Regions from separate parts of the Mesorhizobium sp. M0062 genome, predicted to be linked through region 2. Evidence: predicted binding sites of a transcription regulator. Region 2 holds the regulator's gene; the other holds the start of a gene.
What was found. The regulator LexA, encoded in region 2, represses DNA repair genes until DNA is damaged. The targets are predictions, from matches to a motif close to TGTTCNNNNTGTGTTCNG.

Region 1: a site for LexA is predicted at 2,374-2,391, ahead of NKJ64_RS14665 (YifB family Mg chelatase-like AAA ATPase). Genes of this name have one in related genera too.

The regions. Positions count from the first base shown of each region.
Region 1 covers NZ_JAMYUO010000010.1:116,844-122,008, reverse strand. The annotation lists gene NKJ64_RS14675 (glycosyltransferase family 2 protein) at 1-987, opposite strand, end outside; gene NKJ64_RS14670 (glycosyltransferase) at 1,172-2,236, shown strand; gene NKJ64_RS14665 (YifB family Mg chelatase-like AAA ATPase) at 2,486-4,018, shown strand; gene NKJ64_RS14660 (malate synthase G) at 4,050-5,165, opposite strand, start outside.
Region 2 covers NZ_JAMYUO010000006.1:249,784-254,948, forward strand. The annotation lists gene kynA (tryptophan 2,3-dioxygenase) at 1-290, shown strand, start outside; gene kynU (kynureninase) at 397-1,644, opposite strand; gene NKJ64_RS10590 (GntR family transcriptional regulator) at 1,812-2,576, shown strand; gene lexA (transcriptional repressor LexA) at 2,782-3,564, shown strand; gene NKJ64_RS10600 (ComEC/Rec2 family competence protein) at 3,558-5,165, opposite strand, start outside.

The DNA.
Region 1 (5,165 bases), on a different contig from region 2:
CCAGTCTTTCAGCAGAAAACCCGCATCGGCGTTCTTTTCCAGCAATGCAAAAGCCGCAGACAGTCCGATCAGGTCGACCAAGGTCCTGCGCATTGAGTGGCGGGAGATTAAATGCGCCAGTCCCGGCGCCACTTCGCACCAACGATTGGCCAGTGCCCGCCGTATCGCTATTTCAGTATCAGGCGACATCCTGCCGAGGCCAACTCCGGTACCCAGGATGCGCCCGTCCGCCCAGCCATTGCCGCCGTGAAGCCGATAACTGCCAAGAGCCCGCCCAATCCTCACGGTTCCGCCGATCATATGGGCGGCACGAGCCATATAACCATCGGCACATATCCTTATTTCGTCCGGATCGGATGGACGCATGATTTCAAGCGGAGCTCGACGAAACATCATCCCCGATGTGGTTGACCAAAACCAACCCACGGTACCCCGATCAATAAATAATAATGTCGGGTCAGCTTCGGTGTCGACATGCAGGTAGCCGCTCATTTTCGGCATCGATCGCGGGTCATTCAGGTGGAATACGGGATGACCGCCCGCAAGCAGTTTGCCGGCCGTATCTATCACCACCTCATCGGAGCTCGACATCGCCGCGATACGGGTGTGGCTGAGATGCGCTCTCACATGGCATTCTATGAAGTCAGGGTGCCAAGCATCGTCACCGTCAAGAAACGAGATCAGGGGCCCGGCTGTCGCGTCAAGCCCGGTCATCATTGCTGTCAACTGCCCGCCATTTTGCAGTCGGGGCAGAAAGCGGAAACGACTGTCGCCAAGCTGGGACAGACACTCTTCAATCCTTCGGCGGGAACCGTCAGTCGAAAAATCATCGACCACCACGCATTCGAACGCAGTGTATGTCTGCGCCGCTACGGATCGGATCGCAGTGTCGATGAATGCCTCTTGATTGAAACAGCCTACGCAAACGGATACGGTTGGTAGCGCGATGTGAGAACCAGCTCCGCTTGGGACGATGTTTTCTTTCAAGAGGCGCTTCTCCGTACACCAGATTTGATCGCCTGAGATATTCCGTCGATCAAATGGCGGTGTTTCTTTGCCAAATTTCTCTCTATCGAAGCGAGTTTTTCTCCGCACTCAAGATCGCAATTGCCGCATGTTGACCCTACAGCACGGGTATCGCCCTCCTACCAAATTCGAGATTGTCAGAGCCATGCTGCGTCATGGCCACAACCTCAGAAAAGGGCACCCTTCCGCGAAGTCGCAACCTGCTCTTCAGGCCAGTTTGCTGTCGGACGATCCGTTCATATCCTATTCGGGAATGTCCGGTACGCCGCTCGGATTAGCAAGTCATATGCCTTTCCGTCCACGCAGCCACCGCGCCTGGTTTCTCATCTCGCCAACCTGGTCCATCGAAAACAGTGCTAGCGTCAAAACCATCCGGACCTATGCCGTTCTGCATAGACTCAAGAACCCCCGTCACTCGCTAATCTTCCTTTCCAACACTCAGCCAGAGGCTGATCTGTTGAACCAGTCCGGCGAGGCCGCCGTCCTGCACAACAAGACGTCAACAACCTCCGAACACATATTCAGGCCTCTCGATGACGTCCCTGTAGAATTTGATGCAATCTACAATGCGCAGCTGGCTCCGTGGAAGCGCCATGACTTGTCGCTTGGCATCCAGCGTTGCGCATTTGTCTTCTATCGAGATTCAAGCGGATCCTCCACGACGGAGTCGGAAAGAGCGCGAATAAATCGGCATAGGGAGCTCGCGCCGCATCACGTCTTTATCAACGAGTTTGACGGCACCGGCAAGCCTGTCCGATTGGCACCGGCTCAGGTGAACACGCATCTAAATCGTGCAGCCGTGGGAATCTGTCTCTCTCACCTGGAAGGACCAATGTTCGCAAGCACGGAATATCTTCTCGCGGGGCTTCCAGTGGTCACGACGCCGAACCATGGCGGCCGAGACCTTTATCTGGATGATGACTATTCGCTTACAGTTCCACCCGATCCTCGATCCATCGCGGAGGCTGTCTTAGCGCTGAAGGAGCGACGAATTCCCCGGGATTACATTCGTTCGCAAACTTTGAAACGAATCGAACGAGACCGCGGGCGGTTCATAGACCTTGTAAACGAGATTTTTCTGGAGAGCGGCTCTTCGCGCCGGATCGCCCTGCCTTGGCCTTTCAGATATCCTGTCATGGAGTGGCTTCCACCGCAGGTCGCGATCGATCGATCGCTTTCAGGTTCGGTCGATGCCTTCATCACCGCTTAGAAGCAACACCCTCAGATTGCCGAAGGGCCTAGTCGCCTTTGTTAACGCGGTCGAGGAGGCGGAGCAGCCGTTCCATTTTGCTCAACCATCTTCCGTTTTTGCAACCGGCACAGCGCGCTGCAACCACCACGAATGCATGTTCCTGTAATGTTCTTGCCTTGGCCTGAAATCTATGGTTGTCTTGTCCTGACGTCGCTCGCGGTCTGAACCACAAGGCCGAGGCGAGCTGATATCCGGGGGCAAAGCAAGATGGTGGCGCGGGTTCGCACGGTTGCTTTCCAGGGCATCGAGGCCGTACCGGTCGATGTCCAGGTGATGATCGCGCCGGGCAAGGTCGGCATGCAGATTGTCGGCCTGGCCGACAAGGCGGTGGCCGAAAGCCGCGAGCGGGTGCAGGCGGCGCTGCACGCTTCGGGCCTGTCAATGCCGTCGAAGAAGGTGACGGTCAACCTGGCGCCTGCCGACCTGCCCAAGGAAGGGAGCCATTACGACCTGCCGATCGCGCTCGGCCTGATGGCGGCACTCGGCGCCATTCCGGGCGATATGCTGGCGTCTTATGTCGTGCTGGGTGAATTGTCGCTCGACGGCACCATTGCCGCGGTGGCCGGCGCGCTGCCGGCGGCGATCGGCGCCAATGCCGAGGGAAAAGGCCTGATCTGCCCGTTCGGCTGCGGGCCGGAAGCGGCCTGGGCGGGCAAGGATTTCGACATATTGGCGCCGCGCAGCCTGATTGCCATCGCCAATCATTTTCGCGGCACGCAGGTGCTGTCGCGGCCCGAGCCCGGCATCCATGTCTCGGCCCGCGACCTGCCCGACCTTTCAGACATCAAGGGCCAGGAAAGCGCCAAGCGGGCGCTGGAAGTGGCGGCGGCCGGCGGCCACAATCTGTTGATGGTCGGGCCTCCCGGCTCGGGAAAATCGATGCTGGCGCAGAGGCTGCCTTCAATTCTGCCACCACTGGCGCCCAAGGAACTTCTTGAAGTCTCGATGATCGCCTCGGTGGCCGGCGAGCTCGGCGAAGGCAAGCTCACCGACCGGCGGCCGTTCCGCGCACCGCACCATTCGGCCTCGATGGCGGCAATGGTCGGCGGCGGCATCAGGGCGCGGCCGGGCGAAGTATCGCTTGCCCATAACGGCGTCCTGTTCCTCGACGAGTTTCCCGAATTCACGCCGCAGACCTTGGATGCGCTGCGCCAGCCGCTGGAGACCGGCGACTGCATGATCGCGCGCGCCAACCACCGCGTCACCTATCCAGCGCGCATCCAGCTGGTGGCGGCGATGAACCCGTGCCGTTGCGGCATGGCCGGCGAGCCCGGCTATCGCTGCCTGCGCGGCGAGCGCTGCCGCACCGACTACCAGGCGCGCATCTCCGGCCCGCTGCTCGACCGCATCGACCTCAGGATCGAAGTGCCGGCGGTCTCGGCCGCCGACCTGATCCGGCCCGACCGGGCGGAGAAAAGTGCAGCCGCCGCCCAGCGCGTGGCGCGCGCCCGCACCATCCAGCGCGAACGTTTCGAGCGGCTGGGCGTCACCAGCGCCACCACCAACGCCCATTGCTCGCCTTCTGTCATCGAGGACATCGCCGCGCCGGACGCAGCCGGCCTGTCGCTGCTGAAAGACGCCAGCGAGAAACTCGGCTTTTCCGCGCGCGCCTATCACCGCGTGCTTAAAGTGGCGCGCACACTGGCCGACCTCGACGCCAGCGAAACCGTCGGCCGCATTCACCTGGCCGAGGCGATTTCCTACCGCATGATGTCGGAGCGGGTAGCGCAGGCGGCGTAACCCTCCCCTTGAGGGGAGGGAAACGCAGGCGCTAATTCGCCCGCTCTTTCGCCTTCAGCTCCAGCCTCCGCCTGTGCAGCACCGGCTCGGTGTAGCCGTTGGGCAGCTCGCGGCCCTTGAACACCAGATCGCAGGCGGCCTGGAAGGCGATTGAAGCGTCGAAGTCGGTGGCCATCGGGCGGTAGAGCGGGTCGCCGACATTTTGGAGGTCGACGATCGCTGCCATGCGCCGCAGCGAATCCATCACCTGAATTTCGGAGCAAACCTTGTGGTGCAGCCAGTTGGCGATGTGCTGCGAGGAGATGCGCAGCGTGGCGCGGTCTTCCATCAGGCCGACATCGTTGATGTCGGGCACTTTCGAGCAGCCGACGCCCTGGTCGATCCAGCGCACGACATAGCCGAGAATGCCTTGCGCATTGTTGTCGAGCTCGCGCTGGATCTCGTCGGGGGTCCAGTTCGGCCGCACCGCCACCGGCACCGACAATATATCATCGAGCTTCGCCTTCGGCCGGCTCTTGAGCGCCGCCTGGACGGCGTGGACATCGACCTTGTGATAGTGCGTGGCGTGCAGCGTCGCCGCCGTCGGCGACGGCACCCAGGCGGTGTTGGCGCCGGCCTTGGGATGCGCGATCTTCTGTTCCAGCATCGCCGCCATCAGATCGGGCATCGCCCACATGCCCTTGCCGATCTGGGCGTGGCCGGCCAGCCCGCATTCGAGCCCGGTGTCGACATTCCACGCCTCGTAGGCGGAAATCCAGGCGGCCTGCTTCATGTCGCCCTTGCGGATCATCGGGCCGGCTTCCATCGAGGTGTGGATCTCGTCGCCTGTGCGGTCGAGGAAGCCGGTGTTGATGAACACGACGCGTTCCTTCGCGGCGCGGATCGCCTCCTTGAGGTTGACGGTGGTGCGCCGCTCCTCGTCCATGATGCCCATCTTGATGGTGTTTGCCGCCATACCGAGCAGCGCTTCGACGCGGTCGAAAATCTCGACTGCGAAGGCGACTTCCTCCGGCCCATGCATCTTCGGCTTCACCACATACATCGAGCCCGCGCGGGAGTTCATCCGCCGCCCTTTGGCGCCGACATCGTGCAGCGCGATCAGCGCCGTCAGCGCCGCATCCATGATGCCTTCCGGCACCTCGTTGCC
Region 2 (5,165 bases):
CCGGGCGCACGGACTGGCGCGAGACGCGCGTCGAGAACGAAGACGTGCTGGCTGCCTGGCAAACCGTCTACCGCGACCCGCAGCGCTACTGGATGCTCTACGAACTGGCCGAGAAGCTGGTCGACTTCGAGGATTACTTCCGCCGCTGGCGCTTCAACCACGTCACCACGGTCGAGCGCATCATCGGCTTGAAGCGCGGCACGGGCGGCACCTCAGGCGCCTCCTATCTGAAGAAGATGCTGGAGGTTGTGCTGTTTCCGGAGCTCTGGACGGTCCGCACCCGGCTCTAGAGCATTTCACCGTTTAACGTAAACGGCGAAATGCTCTAGCTCTTTGATTTGACGCAATTGCGGACGGAAAACCGCTTCACACTTTTCCTGAAATTGCTCTAGTTCCTCAGGTGACCGCGGTCTTCACCGCGAAGCGGGCGTCCTGCCAGGCGCCGGTGCGCAGAATATCCTCCAGGACTTCGACCGCCTGCCAGACATCGCCATATCCGACATAGAGCGGCGTGAAGCCGAAACGGATGGTCGACGGCGCCCGGAAATCGCCGATCACGCCGCGCTCGATCAGCGCGCGCATCACCTGATAGCCATGCGGATGGAGGAACGACACCTGGCTGCCGCGCTGGCTGCCGTCGCGAGGACTTTCCAGTTCAAGCCCGTAGGCGCCGCATCTGGCTTCGACGAGCTGGATAAACAGGTCGGTCAGCGCGATGCTTTTTCTGCGCACCGCCGCCATATCGACGTCGTTCCAGATATCGAGCGCGCCCTTGAGCGCCCGCATCGACAGCACCGGCTGCGTTCCGCACAGGAAGCGGCGAATGCCGCTGCCGACGGCAAAGCCCTGCTCGAAGGCAAAGGGCCGCGCATGGCCCCACCAGCCGCTGAGCGGCTGGTGGGCATCGTCATGGTGGCGCTCGGCCGCGTAGATGAAGGCTGGCGAGCCCGGGCCGCCATTGAGGTATTTGTAGGTGCAGCCGACGGCGAAATCGGCATTGGCACGGTCAAGTTCGACCGGCAAGGCGCCGGCCGTGTGGCAGAGATCCCAGATGATCAGCGCGCCGGCGTCATGTGCCTTGCGCGTCAGCGCCGCCATGTCGCGCAACTGGCCGGATTTGTAGTTGACGTGGTTGACCAGGATGACGGCAACGCTGTCGTCGATCAGCTCCTCGATTGCGGCCGCGTCGACGCCCTCCAGCCGCAGCCGCGTTCCCGGCCGGGTCGAGGCGACGCCTTCGGCCATGTAGAGGTCGGTCGGGAAACTGTCGCCCTCGGCAACGATGACCGACCGATCCGGCCGCATGCCGAGCGCTGCGTGCAGCAGCTTGTAGATGTTGATCGAGGTTGTGTCGCAGACCACCGTCTGCCCATCAGCCGCGCCGATCAGTCGCCCGAGCTGATCTCCGAGTTCCACCGGCATGTTGAACCAGCCGGCGGTGTTCCAGGCGCGAATGAGATCGTGCGCCCATTCCTGCGTGGCGGCCTGCTGCAGTTCGCTGAAGACGACCGCTGACGCGGCGCCCAGGGAATTGCCGTCGAGATAAATCACGCCTTGCGGCAAGACAAAGCGTTCGCGCATCGAGCGCAGCGGATCGGCGGCATCCATTGCTTCGATTGTAGCGAGATCGGGTGTCGTGCTCATGATCCGGCGCCCCTCCATGGACAAACGCGCGCGGCGGAGCCTGCCGCCCAAACATGCCGGCGATCTTGAGTGGTCGCCCTTGAACTGTCAAACATTATATATAATTCACCCATTGAAAGGCTTTGATATATAATGATCCGCCGAGCGTTTATGTCTGATGGATCACGATGCTGGATGACGAGCAGACCTCGAAGACGGAAGCGGCCTATCGCCTGCTCAGGCGCGATATTCTTGCGACCCGGCTGGCGCCTGCCGCGCCGTTGAAGCTGAGCACGCTGCGCAACACCTACGGCATCGGCTGGACGCCGTTGCGCGAGGCGCTGTCGCGGCTGGAGGCGGAACGGCTTGTGACCGCCATCAGCAACCGCGGGTTTGCGGTCGCTCCCGTCTCTCGGGCGGAGCTCGAGGATTTGGCGCGTGCGCGGCTGGTGGTCGAACTGCCCCTGCTGGTGGAATCGATCGAGGAGGGCGACCGTGAGTGGGAAGACGCGGTCGTTGCCGCCCACTATCGTCTCTCACGGTGCGGGTCTGTTCTCGACGATCCATCGGATGATGCGGTCGACGCGTGGTACGAAAAACACGATGCCTTCCATGCGGCGCTGCTCAGTGCCGCGACATCCAGCTGGCTGCTGCGCTTCAATGCGACGATTTCCGACCAATTGCATCGCCATCACCGCTTTCTGGGTCTGGCCCCGACGCTGCGCGCCGCCGCCGGCCGCACGGATGGCCACCGGAAGGCCGTGGCGGCCCTGCGCGACGCCGTGGCGATCGAACACCATACCGCCCTGATGGAAGCGGCCCTCGATCGCGACGTCGAACGTGCGAAAACTCTGATGACCGCTCACATCGGCTACACGCTGCAGGTCTATGCCCAGAGTGAACCCGGCGCGGATGCTGCGCAGCCCCGTCCGAAAAGGAAGCGGCGATCGTAGCCGACGACGCAGGGCACTTTGTCTTCGTTTCACCCCGTTGCCGGCCAACGACTACGAGCGGCGCTCGCAGCGCCGAACGTTACGCTGAACAAAACGTCAACACATTCATTAAACTTTAAAAGGTTGCGGAACACAACTGGAACAGATAGTGTTTGTTCTGGGTTTGTTTTTTCTGATTCTGGTTTCAGAACCCTTGGGGGCCGCGATGCTGACGCGCAAACAACATGAGCTTCTGATGTTCATCCATGAACGCCTGAAGGAGAGCGGAATCCCGCCGTCCTTCGACGAGATGAAGGAAGCGCTCGACCTCGCCTCCAAGTCCGGCATCCACCGCCTGATCACGGCGCTTGAGGAGCGCGGTTTCATTCGCCGGCTGCCGAACCGGGCGCGCGCGCTGGAAGTGCTGCGGCTGCCCGACTCGATCGCACCAGGCCTCAATGCGGCGAGGAAGTTTTCGCCGAGCGTCATTCAGGGCAGTCTTGGTCAAACCGGCCAAGGGCAAGGCGGCCAAGGACAAGGCGCGTTGGGCCAAGGCGGTCTCGGCCGCCAGATCAAGCCGGGCTCGCCGTCGCGTTCGATGTCGGCCGGCAATGACGATGCCGTTTCCGCGATTTCAATCCCGGTTATGGGACGCATCGCCGCCGGCGTGCCGATCGACGCCATCCAGCATCAGACCCATTCGATCTCGGTGCCGCCCGATATGATCATGGGCGGCGAACACTACGCGCTCGAGGTCAAGGGCGATTCGATGATCGAGGCCGGCATTTTCGATGGCGACACGGTCATCATCCGCAATGCCGACACAGCCAGCCCCGGCGAGATCGTGGTGGCGTTGGTCGACGATGAGGAAGCGACCCTGAAACGCTTCCGCCGCAAGGGCGCCTCGATCGCCCTGGAAGCCGCCAACCCGGCCTACGAGACCCGCATTTTTGGACCGGACAGGGTGAAGGTGCAGGGCAAGCTTGTCGGATTGATCCGGCGCTACTGAGCCGGCTTGGGTTTGTACTTTTCACGCTGGTTGTAAGGCGGCAGGCCGCGCGCTTCGCGGGAGAAGCGGCGTTGCTCGTGCCAGGGGCGATACGGCTTGTCGACGGCGAAGCGGATGGTTGGCGCTGCAGCTGCCGATTGCGGATCGAAGAAGACGGCGGCGCTGCCGTCGCGGGCCAGCTGTTTCTTCGTCACGACCAGCACCAGCGGGTCGCGGCACGGATTGTAGGCGGTGGCGTCATCGATGACGATCAGGCTCGCGAAGGCACAGGCCGGCCGCGCCGTCTTGCGGTCTTTCGCAAGCGCTACAATGGCTCCGGAAGGGTGCCGGGCGATACAGAGATCGCCGGTGCAATAGAAGGGCGAGCCGGGCGGCAGATCGAGCGGATCGAGATCGAACCGCGTATCTGTTGCCTCGAAAATCTCAGGTGGGATAATGGTTTTGGCCCGCAGCGCCCGTTTCCAATTGTCCGTGGTGAATTCGTTGGAGCGTTCGCGGTTGAGGGCGAGTTCGCCGCCACCGATCGGCATGGCCACCAGATGCGCATCCTCGGATATGAGCACGTCGGGCGTAAGCACCTGCGGCACCGTCAACAGGCCGGCCAGCGCGCAAGGCACGGCCGCCAACCTGAGCCAGGTGGTGGCCATGGTGGCGATGACGAGGGCGACCGCCACCAACAGCACCGAGCGGATGGAGATCAGCCCGACGGCGTCGACCGGCGAGCGCTCGGAAATCCAGGCCGATATAGCGATCATCGCCATCAGACCCTTGCCCATCACATAGAGGAACGGCCCGTCGGCGCCGAACGGCATCGCCAGTGCGCTGAGCACGGCAAAAGGCATGACGATCAACGAAACAATCGGCATCACGGCCAGATTGGCGATCAGGCTGAGCGGCGACACACGCTGAAAATGCCAGATGGCGAACAGCAAGGTTGCACTGCCGGCGATGATCGAGGTCATGGCGAGGCCGCCCATGGCCAGCGCGAATTTTCGCGACAGGAAGCCGACGAAGGAGCGCTTTGCCGGCGGCGTTCTCACCTTGTCGGCGCGGTAATCGGCCCCGCCGGCATAGGCGCCGACAAGGGCGGCGGTGGCAGCAAACGACATCTGGAAGCTGGGACCGACCACCTCGTGCGGCGACACCAGGATGACGGCAATGGCGGAGATCGCCAGATTGCGCATGGTGAGTGCGGCGCGATCAAACAGCACGGCGACAAGCATGACCGCCAGCATGATGAAGCTGCGCTCGGCGGCAACCACGACGCCTGAAATGACGAGATAGGCGGCGATGGAGACGAGTGCTGCCACTGCTGCATATTTCTTGACTGGGCGGCGCGAAGAGAAATCGGGAAACAGCGCAAAGGCGCCACGCAGCAACGCCATGATGGTGCCGGCAACCAGCGCCATGTGCAGGCCGGAGATGGAGATGATGTGGTAGATGCCGGTGCGCCGCATCGCTTCGTTGACCTCGTCCGGGATGCCGGCGCGCACCCCGACAATCAACGCCGCGGCAATCTCGCCTTCGGCGCCGCCGATTTTGCCCCTGATATGGTCGGCAATGTTTTCGCGCGCGTTCTCGATTGCCGAGGAGAGCCGCGC